DNA from 2 places in the Faecalimonas umbilicata genome. Region 1 is predicted to be linked to the other one. Evidence: riboswitches for the same ligand, from Rfam matches in the RefSeq annotation. Region 1 holds a riboswitch; the other holds the start of a gene.
What was found. A riboswitch is a leader RNA that binds a small molecule or an ion and turns the genes downstream of it on or off. The one in region 1 is predicted to bind glycine.
Positions count from the first base shown of each region.

Region 2: linked by a shared signal. The riboswitch ahead of ACGG81_RS03055 (PTS sugar transporter subunit IIC) and the one ahead of ACGG81_RS08890 (GrdX family protein) in region 1 are both predicted to bind glycine.

Region 1 covers NZ_AP031411.1:1,857,954-1,864,272, reverse strand. The annotation lists gene purB (adenylosuccinate lyase) at 1-389, shown strand, start outside; gene ACGG81_RS08895 (sodium:alanine symporter family protein) at 823-2,217, shown strand; glycine riboswitch at 2,239-2,347, shown strand; gene ACGG81_RS08890 (GrdX family protein) at 2,448-2,828, shown strand; gene ACGG81_RS08885 (glycine/sarcosine/betaine reductase component B subunit) at 2,953-4,236, shown strand; gene grdB (glycine reductase complex selenoprotein B) at 4,256-5,560, shown strand; gene trxB (thioredoxin-disulfide reductase) at 5,589-6,319, shown strand, end outside.
Region 2 covers NZ_AP031411.1:601,379-607,697, reverse strand. The annotation lists gene hydE ([FeFe] hydrogenase H-cluster radical SAM maturase HydE) at 1-125, shown strand, start outside; gene hydG ([FeFe] hydrogenase H-cluster radical SAM maturase HydG) at 176-1,597, shown strand; gene hydF ([FeFe] hydrogenase H-cluster maturation GTPase HydF) at 1,684-2,901, shown strand; gene ACGG81_RS03055 (PTS sugar transporter subunit IIC) at 3,114-4,127, opposite strand; glycine riboswitch at 4,215-4,334, opposite strand; glycine riboswitch at 4,335-4,429, opposite strand; gene sdaAB (L-serine ammonia-lyase, iron-sulfur-dependent subunit beta) at 4,744-5,412, shown strand; gene sdaAA (L-serine ammonia-lyase, iron-sulfur-dependent, subunit alpha) at 5,424-6,299, shown strand.

The sequences.
Region 1 (6,319 bases):
TGAATGTGGTGGATGGACTTGTCGTATATCCGAAGGTGATTGAAAAGCGTCTGCGTGCAGAACTTCCATTTATGGCAACAGAAAATATTATGATGGATGCAGTAAAGGCCGGAGGAGACAGACAGGAACTTCATGAGAGAATTCGCGAACTTTCTATGGAGGCAGGACGCAATGTAAAGGAAAAAGGTCTGGATAATAATTTGTTGGAATTAATTGCGGCAGATCCGGCATTTAATATGACATTGGAAGAATTGCAGCAAACAATGGAACCGTCCAGATATACAGGACGGGCGAAAGAACAGGTAGAAAGCTTCCTTGAGAATGTAATCCGTCCGGTTTTAGAAGAGAATCAAGCAGTTCTTGGAATGACCGCTGAGATCAATGTCTAATGTACGATAGCGCTGTAAGTGTGGAAGTAGAAGAAATATTGTAACAATTGCAATAAATAGATATTTTGTATAGAAAGAAAAGAGACGAATGCCAAACGGACATTCGTCTTTTTTCGTAGGTTTTTTGTCGAAAGCGGTTTGTTTTCTGTCGAAAACTAGCAAATTGACAAAAATTTGACTAAGATTTCAAAAGATGAAAAAAGACAATAGACAAAATGAACAAAATAAGATATAATGAAATATGCAAAATAAATAAAAAACAAAGTTCATATATAGAAGATATAAATAAACACCTAAAAATGTGTAAAAATCTGAACAAAGATGTGTAAAATGCATAAAAAGAGTTGAAATAATCCCGCTCATCATGTAATATATATGACATAAGAGATATTCAATAAAACCACCGAAAAACGGTGCGTGAGGAGGGATTTGTTTGAGTCTGAATGATTTAGTAGTAGCCATTCAAGGTGTACTAGCAGACAAAATCTTGATTGTAGTTTTGGTAGGTGCTGGACTTTGGTTCACATTTAATCTTGGCTTCATTCAGGTAAGAGGATTCGGAGAAGGCTGGAAGCGTACTTTTGGAGGTCTCTTCAAAAAAAGCGACAAAGCCGGAAAAGAAGGAATGTCTTCCTTCCAGGCGTTAGCAACAGCTATCGCGGCACAAGTAGGTACAGGTAACCTTGCGGGAGCAGCAACAGCAATCGCTATGGGTGGTCCTGGAGCAATTTTCTGGATGTGGGTAAGTGCTTTCTTAGGAATGGCAACAATTTATGCGGAAGCACTTATGGCTCAGAAGTACAAACAGGTCGGAGATGACGGAACAGTTACCGGAGGTCCTGTATACTACATCAGAGCAGCATTTACCGGAAAATTCGGTAAGATTCTTGCAGCAACATTTGCAGTACTCATTATCTTTGCATTAGGCTTTATGGGAAATGCAGTACAGTCTAACTCCATTGGAGATGCATTCGGAACAGCATTTGGAATTAATCCATGGATTATCGGTATTATTATCGCAGCTATTTCGTTGTTTGTCTTTGTGGGTGGTATTTCAAGAATCGCTTCCTTGACAGAAAAGATCGTCCCGATCATGGCAGCATTCTACATTGTGGGTGCATTGATTGTCATCATCTGTAACGGAAATATGATTCCGAAGGCATTTCACGATATCTTCGTAGGAGCTTTCAATCCGCAGGCAATCGGCGGTGGAGTTCTTGGTTGGACAGTATCTAGAGCACTTGCAAGAGGTGTTGGACGTGGATTGTTCTCAAATGAAGCAGGTATGGGATCTACACCACATGCACATGCAGTTGCAAAGGTAGATCATCCTGTAGAACAAGGTTTTGTTGCTATGATGGGTGTGTTTATTGATACATTTGTTGTTCTGACTTTAACAGCACTTGTAATCCTTACAAGTGGTATGGTAGGACAGACAGATCCATTGACAGGAGCAGCTTTCACAGGAACAGCTCTTACACAGGCTGGATTTGCAAGCGTATTTGGAAAATTTGGAGAAGTTTTCATTGCAATCTGTATGTTCTTCTTCGCATTTTCTACAATCATCGGATGGTATTTCTTCGGTGAAGCAAATATCAAGTACTTATTTGGATCAAAAGCAGTGAAAGTATATGCGATTCTTGTGGCGGTATGTATCGTAGCAGGATCAGCAGTAAAAGTTGATTTAATCTGGAACATGGCAGACTGCTTCAACAGTGCAATGGTAATTCCGAATATTATCGGTCTGTTTGCACTGAGTAAGGTAGTAAAAGAAGTACACAAAGATTACTTTAATAACTTCAAGCCAAAACAGATGAAGAAAAAATAAATATTGGAAAAGAAGATGGGAAGATATTTCTTGTGAGAGCGTTTCTGAAACAGGAAACCGCCGAAGATGCAAACCAGGTAACGGTCAATTAACTGGTGAAACTTTCAGGCAAAAGGAGTGAGAAATGGACCATATTCTGGACTTGGACGTAATGTCAGAAAAGAACAGAAAGGACGACTTGGTAGCAACAGTTACGAAAGCCGTCCTTTTTTTAACAACAAGGTGAGAACATGAAAAAAGCATTTAAGATAGTAACAAACAATCCCTTAGTAAAAGAAACATTAGAAAATGAATATCATATTGAGTTCGTAGAGTGCTCCTATGAGGAGATACTTAGAAAAGTAAGAAACTATATTTATGAAGGGTATGAGCTTCTGACACATCCGCTGTCTGGAAGTGTGAAGCCGAATGAAACACCGTATAAATCGATTATGGTGTCAGAAAAGAAAGAAAAGCTGGATCCGCGGTCTATGGAGATTATTGAGTATGCGATTCAGTCTTGTAAAAAATTTCAGTTTAAATCAGATAAGTATGCACCGGAAGTCTATGAAGATTTTCAAGTGGTGGATTTGAAATTGATTGAGAGTGCAATTCCGTCTGCGATTTTTTAAAAAAAGAATCGCAGATGGGATTGAATAGCAAGAGAAAATGAAAAATTCAATGACATTGGCTGTAATAGTACGTTAAGGTACTTAGAGCATATATAACTAAACACAATAAAGGAGGGAATTTACAGTGAGAAGATTAGAATTAGGTCACATTAACATTAAAGACATTCAGTTTGGACCAGAGTCTAAAATCGAAGATGGCGTACTTTATGTTGATGAAGAAGCTGTAAAAGCAATCGTTCTTGAGGACGAAAGAATTAAAGACTGCAAGCTTGATATTGCAAGACCGGGTGAGAGCGTAAGAATCACACCTGTAAAAGATGTTATCGAGCCACGTGTAAAAGTTGAAGGTCGTGGAGGAATTTTCCCAGGTGTAATCAGCAAGGTGGATACAGTTGGTGAAGGTAAAACATATGCACTCAAAGGTATGGCTGTTGTTACAGCAGGTAAGATCGTTGGTTTCCAGGAAGGTATCATCGATATGACAGGCCCAGGTGCAGAATATACACCATTCTCAAAATTAAACAACTTAGTTGTTGTATGTGAACCTGTAGAAGGAATCAAACAGCACGATTATGAGCCAGCTGTAAGATTTGCAGGATTCAGAGTAGCTGTTTACCTTGGAGAGTTAGCTCGTGAACTGACACCAGATAAAACAGAAGTATTTGAAACATATGGAGTTATGGAAGGTGCTGAAAAATTCCCAGGACTTCCAAGAGTAGCATATGTTCAGATGTTACAGTCTCAGGGATTACTTCACGATACATATGTATACGGAGTAGATGCTAAGAAAACATTATCTACAATTATGACACCAACAGAAATTATGGACGGTGCTATCGTATCTGGTAACTGTGTATCTGCATGTGATAAGAACCCTACATATGTACATGAAAACAATGGTGTTGTACATGATTTATTTGAAGAACACGGTAAAACATTAAACTTTGTTTGCCATATTATTACAAACGAAAACGTATACCTTGCTGATAAGCAGCGCTCATCAGACTGGACAGCTAAACTTTGCCGTTTATTAGATCTTGATGGTATCGTATTATCTCAGGAAGGTTTCGGTAACCCAGATACAGACCTTATCATGAACTGTAAGAAAATCGAAGCAGAAGGTGTTAAGACAGTAATCATTACTGACGAATACGCTGGACGTGATGGAAAATCTCAGTCATTAGCAGATGCTGACGTAGCAGCTGACGCAGTAATCACAGGCGGAAATGCTAACCAGGTAATCGTGCTTCCAAAACTTGACAAAGTGATCGGAACATTAGATTACGTGAACACAATCGCTGGTGGTAACGAACACAGCTTACGTGAAGATGGAACAATTGAAGTTGAAATCCAGGCAATTACTGGTGCAACAAACGAAACAGGTTTCGGTTACTTAAGTGCAAGATAGGGAAGGAGGAAAAAACATAATGATTAAAGTAGTACATTATATCAACCAGTTCTTCGCACAGATCGGTGGAGAAGAAAAAGCTCACATCCCAGCTGAACGTCACGATGGTGAAGTAATGGGACCTGGGGCAGCTTTCAAAGCAGCTTTCAAAGATGAAGCAGAGATTATTTCTACAATCGTATGTGGTGACTCTTACTTCAACGAAAATCTTGAAGAAGCAAAAGCAACAATTTTAGCATGGGTAAAAGAGTTAAATCCAGATGTATTTATCGCTGGACCAGCTTTCAACGCTGGACGTTACGGTGTAGCTTGTGGTACAATCTGTGACGCTGTTCAGGAAGAATTAGGAATTCCTGCAGTAACAGGTATGTACGTAGAAAACCCAGGTGCTGATATGTTCAAAAACAAAGTATATACAGTACCTACAAAGAACAATGCAGCAGGTGCTAGAGATGCCGTTAAGAAAATGGCTCCATTAGCTCTTAAATTAGCTAAAAAAGAAGCAATCGGTGCATCTTGCCAGGATAACTACATGCCAAACGGAGTACGTGTAAACTTCTTTGAAGAAAAACGTGGTTCTAGACGTGCAGTAGATATGTTACTTGCAAAATTAGCTGATAAGCCATACACAACAGAATACCCAATGCCGGCATTCGACAGAGTAGCTCCAAACCCAGCTGTAAAAGATCTTTCTAAAGCTACAATCGCTTTAGTAACATCTGGTGGTATTGTTCCGAAAGGAAATCCAGATCATATCGAATCTTCAAACGCTTCTCACTATGGTGAGTACGATATCACAGGAGTTATGGATTTAACAGAAGAAACATACGAGACAGCTCATGGTGGATACGACCCAGTATACGCTAATGAAGATGCTGACCGTGTTCTTCCGGTTGACGTTCTCCGCGATATGGAAAAAGAAGGAATCATCGGAAAATTACACAATAAATTCTACACAACAGTTGGTAACGGTACTGCAGTAGCATCTTCAAAAGCATTTGCAGATGAATTTGCTCAGAAACTGAAAGCAGATGGAGTTGACGCAGTTATCCTGACTTCTACTTGAGGTACTTGTACACGTTGCGGTGCAACGATGGTTAAAGGTGTAGAAGCTGCTGGACTTCCAGTAGTACACATGTGTACAGTAACACCAATTTCTATGACAGTTGGTGCTAACAGAATCGTTCCTACAATTGCTATTCCACATCCACTTGGAAATCCTGCTTTAGAGAAGGAAGAGGAATATAAATTACGTAGAGAATTAGTTGAGAAGGCTCTTGTAGCTCTTCAGACAGAAGTAGAAGATCAGACAATTTTCGAATAATTCTACAAGAAAGAAGGAGAACAGCGTTATGAGCAAAATTTATGACGTAGTGATCCTGGGTGCAGGTCCTGCTGGTTTAGCAGCAGGTCTGTACGCAGGAAGAGCAAGAATGTCTGTATTAATCGTAGAAAAAGGTAAAGACGGTGGACAGATTGCTATTACAGATGAGATTGAAAACTATCCTGGACAGATTGTTGAGGGTGAAAGTGGCCCATCTCTGATCGCCAGAATGACAGAGCAGTGTGAAAAATTCGGTGTAGAGAGAGTAACAGATGTTATCAATGATGTTGTACTGGAAGGTGACGTGAAGAAACTGATCAGTGCAAAAGGAGAATACTGCGGTAAAACTCTTATCATTGCTACAGGTGCTTTTGCAAGACCAATTGGATGCAAAGGTGAAAAAGAATTCATGGGAAAAGGTGTTTCCTACTGTGCTACATGTGATGCGAACTTCTTCGAAGATTTTGAAGTATATGTAGTAGGTGGCGGCGACTCAGCTGTTGAAGAAGCTATGTACCTTACAAAATTCGCAAGAAAAGTTACAATCATCCACAGACGTGATGAACTTCGTGCAGCAAAATCTATTCAGGAAAAAGCATTCAAGAACCCGAAACTTCACTTTATGTGGGATACTGTTGTAGAGGAAGTTGGAGGAGATGGAATCCTTTCTGAAATGACAGTTAAGAATGTAAAAACTGGAGAGCTCACAAAGATCGTTGCCGATGAAGAAGACGGAATGTTTGGTGTATTCGGATTTAT
Region 2 (6,319 bases), 1.3 Mb from region 1:
GTACAGGAGATGAAGCTGCTGAATGCCGGCACTGTATGGAAAAGCGGATGGAGAAAATCGGCTACCATGTTGTCGTAGCCCGCGGAGATTCTTTGAATACCGAAACAATCCCACCAGTAAACTAATTGCATGAACTCATGCCAAAACTATCATATTCAAGAGGAGGAACATCACCATGTACGATGTCAGATCAAAAAATCCAGAGGAATTTATCAACCACGAGGAAATTCTGGAAACCCTCTCCTATGCAGAGGCAAACAAACATAACGTGGAACTGATCGACCAGATCATTGCAAAAGCCAAAGAACGAAAAGGGCTCTCCCACCGGGAAGCTGCCGTTCTTCTTGACTGTGATATCGAAGAGAAAAATGAAGAAATTTATGCACTTGCAGAACAGATCAAAAAAGATTTCTACGGAAACCGTATCGTCATGTTTGCGCCGCTCTATCTGTCCAACTACTGTGTCAACGGATGTACTTACTGTCCGTACCATTTAAAGAACAAGCATATCGCAAGAAAGAAACTGACGCAGGAAGAAGTCCGTCAGGAAGTGATCGCGCTCCAGGATCTCGGTCACAAACGTCTGGCGCTGGAGGCCGGGGAAGATCCTGTGAACAATCCGATCGAATATATCCTCGAATGTATTGACACCATCTACAGCATCAAACATAAAAACGGAGAAATCCGCCGTGTCAATGTCAATATTGCGGCAACAACGGTAGAAAATTATCGGAAACTGAAGGCAGCAGGAATTGGAACTTACATTTTATTCCAGGAAACCTATCATAAAAAAAGCTATCTGGAGCTGCATCCGACCGGACCAAAACACGACTATGACTACCATACTACCGCGATGGACCGTGCAATGGAAGCAGGTATTGATGATGTCGGAATCGGTGTGCTGTTCGGTCTTGACAAATACCGCTATGAATTTGCAGGACTTCTGATGCATGCAGAACATCTGGAAGCTGCATACGGTGTGGGTCCTCATACGATCAGTGTGCCGCGCTTATGTCCAGCCGACGATATTGACACAAATGATTTTGACAACGGGATCAACGATGATATTTTTGCAAAACTTGTGGCATGCATCCGCATTGCAGTGCCTTATACCGGCATGATCGTATCTACCCGCGAGAGCCAGAAATCCCGTGAGCGTGTTCTGCACCTTGGAATCTCCCAGATCAGTGGCGGCTCCAAGACAAGTGTAGGCGGATATGCAGAGCCGGAGCCGGAAGAAGAAAACTCTGCACAGTTTGACCTCAGTGATACAAGATCACTCGATGATATTGTCAAGTGGCTGATGGAAATGGGATACATCCCAAGCTTCTGTACTGCCTGCTACCGGGAAGGCCGCACCGGCGACCGTTTCATGTCTCTTTGCAAATCCGGTCAGATCCAGAACTGCTGCCAGCCAAATGCACTGATGACACTGAAAGAATATCTGACAGACTATGCTTCTCCTGCGACAAAAGAAGTCGGAGAAAAACTGATTTTAAAAGAACTGGAGCAGATTCCAAATGAGAACGTACGCGCAATCGTTATTGACCATCTACGCGCGATTGAAGAAGAAAATCGGAGAGATTTCCGTTTCTAACATCTCTCAAACGTACCGCTTTGGTCACTGATACTTTTTCTTTGTAACACGATACTCTACTTATCATGGAAAGGACTGTAACTGACATGAGTTTAAATGCAACCCCTTCCTCTGAACGCCTACATATCGGAATCTTCGGGAAACGAAATGCCGGAAAATCCAGCCTGATCAACGCACTGACCGGTCAGAATCTCGCAATCGTCTCCGACATCAAAGGGACAACAACGGATCCGGTATTAAAATCCATGGAGCTTCTCCCGCTTGGTCCTGTCGTACTCATCGACACTCCGGGACTTGATGACCACGGACCACTCGGAGAGCTGCGCGTTCAGAAGACCTACCAAATGTTAAATAAGACCGATATTGCCATCCTTGTTGTGGATGGCACCATCGGGATGACGGAGGAAGATCTCGCTCTTCTGGAACAGATCCAGAAAAAACAGATTCCCTATGTCATCGCATTCAATAAATGTGATCTTTGCCCGACTAGCGAATCCCAGATGCCAGATACGACTACAGACACCTCGAAAAACGGATCAGCTATTTCTATCAGTGCTGCCTCCGGATTTCAGATTTCTGCACTCAAAGACCTGCTCGGCGCAATCCAGCCAAGCGAAGAAACAAAACTTCCGATCGTCAGCGATCTGCTCTCCCCCATGGATCTTGTGATTCTCGTGATTCCGATCGATGCCTCTGCACCAAAGGGACGTCTGATCCTTCCACAGCAGCAGACCATCCGGGATATTTTGGATCATCATGGGCGTGTGCTCTGCGTACAGGATACGGAGCTTCGCCAGACATTAGACGAACTGTCTGTCAAACCACGAATGGTCATCACCGACAGTCAGGCTTTTGCTCAGGTAGACCGACAGACGCCAAAAGATATCCCTCTTACTTCCTTTTCAATCCTGTTTGCAAGGCATAAAGGGAATCTTTCCACTGTCGTAAACGGCGCCCACACTTTGGATTCTATTTCTGACGGAGACAAAATACTGATTTCCGAGGGATGCACGCATCATCGGCAATGCGAAGATATCGGCACTGTGAAACTTCCACGCCTGATTCGCAGCTATACAAACTGTGAACCGGAATTTCACTTTACAAGCGGCACAGAATTTCCAGCTGATCTATCCCCATATAAGCTGATCATCCACTGTGGTGGCTGTATGCTCAATGACCGCGAGATGAAATACCGGATTGCCTGTGCCGAAGATCAGAATGTCCCAATCACAAATTACGGGATTGCGATCGCACAGATGAAAGGGATCCTTTTCCGCAGTATTGAATTATTTGATCTCTCTTAGTATTTTATAGTACAACAAACATCTTTTTCATATTTTGTGCAATACAAAAAGAAGAAACATCGTCGCCTCTCCCCAGAGGTTTCGCGGTTTCTTCTTTTTACATATTTGCCTCTTTTTACTTTATGCCACTTTTCTCCCTATGTTTACGGATTGCAAAAAATAGGCCTGCTCGTTCTGTACGGATTACTTCTCTTCGGTATCTCTCCGATTCCCTATCCTTCCATGTGTGCGTCAGATTCTGCGTAATGCTTTTTGAAAATATGTCCTCCCACATATCCTGCCAAGATCCCGCCTGCTACACCGATAGCTAATGCAAGGATTACTTTTACCGGTGAATTGAACGCAAATGGTGCGATCACTCCCGGAATCGGTGATGCTGTTCCCGGCGCATTACATACAATTCCAAGTAGGGACGCTCCAATACCTGCAATTCCTCCACCAAAGAAATTAGATCCATAAATTGGGATCGGGTGTTTCGTCACAATGTGAGCCTGTGTCAATGGCTCTACCATAACTGCGATCGTACTGCTCTTATCCCCTAATTTGAGCATTTTGAAAATCATTCCGTTTGTAAATGCCCCACCGACACATGCGATACATGCAATTCCCATCGGAAGTCCAGTCAGTCCAAGCATCGCCGTCAACGCCATAGAACTAAGCGGTGAGGTACAGATCATTTTCATCAAGCCTCCGAGCATAAATCCCATCAATACTGGTGACTGATCTGTCGCTGCTGTGATCATAGATCCGATGTGTTCCATCGCTGCATTTACAACTGGATCGGAAATATATGCAATTCCTCTTGCCAGCGGTGCCACACAGAGCGCTCCGACAATCACATCCAGCCCTGTCGGTAAATATTTCTCAAGAAGCGGTGCAACAAATCCAACTACATATCCTGCAATAAATCCCGGTAAAATTCCATATCCTCCCAGCGCTGCCCCCGCAACAACTGCGTATACCGGATTTACTCCCATCATGATCGGCACCATGATCGCTGCTGCAACTCCACCTAAGCTTCCGGCTGTACTTCCTACTTCACCTAGAAAGCTGACTCCCAGTAAGTCACCCGAAATATATCTGTGTACTGCCTCCACAAGAAATGTAGCCACCGCTGCACTTGCCATCCCGGACATCGCCTCTGATCCTTTCGGTGCCTTCATACTAAACAGCGAAAATGCCGCCAGTGTGACTAACAACAACCCTAACCCTGATATTACTGCCATTCTTTTGCCTCCTCTTTCTTTTGCAGTTCCTGTTCCCGGAAAATGCGAACAAAAAAAGACACAGACAAACAAAGCACGCCTATACTTTTGTTCATCTCTGTCCTCGAACCTGAAAGTTTCCTTATGTTTTACTTCAATTATCATTCTTAACTTCCGTATTTCACAAGTTTCTTCTTCGGTACGCATACTCGCGTTCTCCAGAGAGCTCGTCCAAATTCAATCCTTTTGCCTGAGAGCTTTGGTACTCCTTTCCCCTTCGGCGCCACATCGGTTTCCCGTGTAGTCTCTCTCGAATTTATCATCCGACTCTATAAACATATTTACATTCTATATACATGTGATGATACTGTCAATCAATTTCCCCTTCCGCTTCGTCTTTTTGTATATTCTCCATAGTTTTAGCCATCCTATTTTGGTTATTTTGCCATATCCTTTTTGTGCTATCCGACGATTTTTTCACTCTCTTTTTACACTTTTGGAATCTGATCCTCTTTTCTATCCTTGGAACGGTTCCTCGTAATCTCTCAACAAATTCTGCTCCCGGTTCTTTATTTTCCTGCTCCTTTTATGCTATACTATAAATAGTTATGCAAAAAATCTCTCAGGAGGATAGTTTATGAACTTTTTAAGTATATTTGATGTGATCGGCCCTAACATGATCGGTCCTTCCAGTTCACACACGGCTGGCGCCGTATCGATTGCACTTCTCGCAAGAAAAATGTTTCCGGAAGAAGTGAAAAAAGTAACGTTCACCCTTTATGGCTCTTTCGCCAAAACTTACCACGGACATGGAACTGACCGTGCGCTGCTGGGGGGAATTCTCGGTTTTTCTACCGATGATGAACGGATCCGTGATGCGTTTTCCATTGCAACTGAGCGAGGTGTGGAGTACGAATATATCATTGATGAGAAAACGATGACGAATCACCCAAACACTGCCGACATTGATCTTATAGGCGTGACCGGGCATACCTTATCGATCCGCGGCGAATCGATCGGAGGGGGCAAGATGAAAATTGTCCGGATCAACCAGATCGATGTAGAGTTCACGGGAGAATACAGCACCCTCATCGTCAGTCAGACAGACAAACCTGGCGTAGTAGCCCACATTACCCAGTGTCTGAGCGAAGAAAATGTAAATATCGCATTTATGCGTCTCTTCCGCGAGGACAAAGGCGCCAATGCATTTACCGTTGTAGAATCCGATGAGACGATTCCATCGTCTGTATTAGAGAAAATCAAAACACATGAGCATGTATCTGATCTGATGCTCATTCAGATGTAGGAGGAGACATTATGGATTTTTATTCAGGACAAGATTTATTAGATTTATGTCAAAAAGAAAAGATATCAATCTCTTCTGCCATGAAGCAGCGCGAGATTACTATGGGCAGTCTCTCTGCCGAAGAAATTCAGGTAAAACTAGAGACGGTGCTTGCCATCATGAAAGATTCCGTTCATAAGCCTTTAAAAGAACCAGTCCGTTCCATCGGCGGTCTCCTCGGCGGAGAAGCGAAGAAAGTAGCAGATCATTCCTCCTCCCCAAACAGTGTATGTGGTTCTATGCTATCAAAAGCAATTGCTTACAGTATGGCTGTTCTTGAAGTCAATGCTTCCATGGGACTGATCGTTGCAGCACCAACTGCCGGTTCTTCAGGCGTGTTGCCGGGTGTCCTGCTCGCTCTGGAGGAAGTACATGCCCTTCCGGATAACAGCATTTACGACGGTCTTCTAAATGCAAGCGCGATTGGTTATATCTTAATGCGAAATGCCTCTGTCTCCGGTGCGGAAGCCGGATGTCAGGCAGAAGTAGGCGCGGCCTCTGCAATGGCTGCCAGCGCTGTCGTTGAAATCATGGGGGGAACTCCTGAGATGTGTCTTCACGCTGCAAGCTTTGCACTTTCCAATCTACTCGGACTCGTCTGCGACCCAATTGCAGGTCTTGTAGAATCCCCATGCCAAAGCCGGAATGCGATCGGTGTCGCAAATGCGATCACCTGTGCAGAGCTCGCATTAAGTGGTGTGAAACATCCGATTCCATTTGACGAAATGGCAGAAGCTATGCACCGTGTCGGGCAAAGCCTTCCATTCGAACTGCGGGAAACAGCTATGGGCGGATGCGCCGGAACTCCAACCGGATGTGCGCTTGGATGCAGTATTTGCGGAAAATAGAACTAGATTTTCTGAAAAAG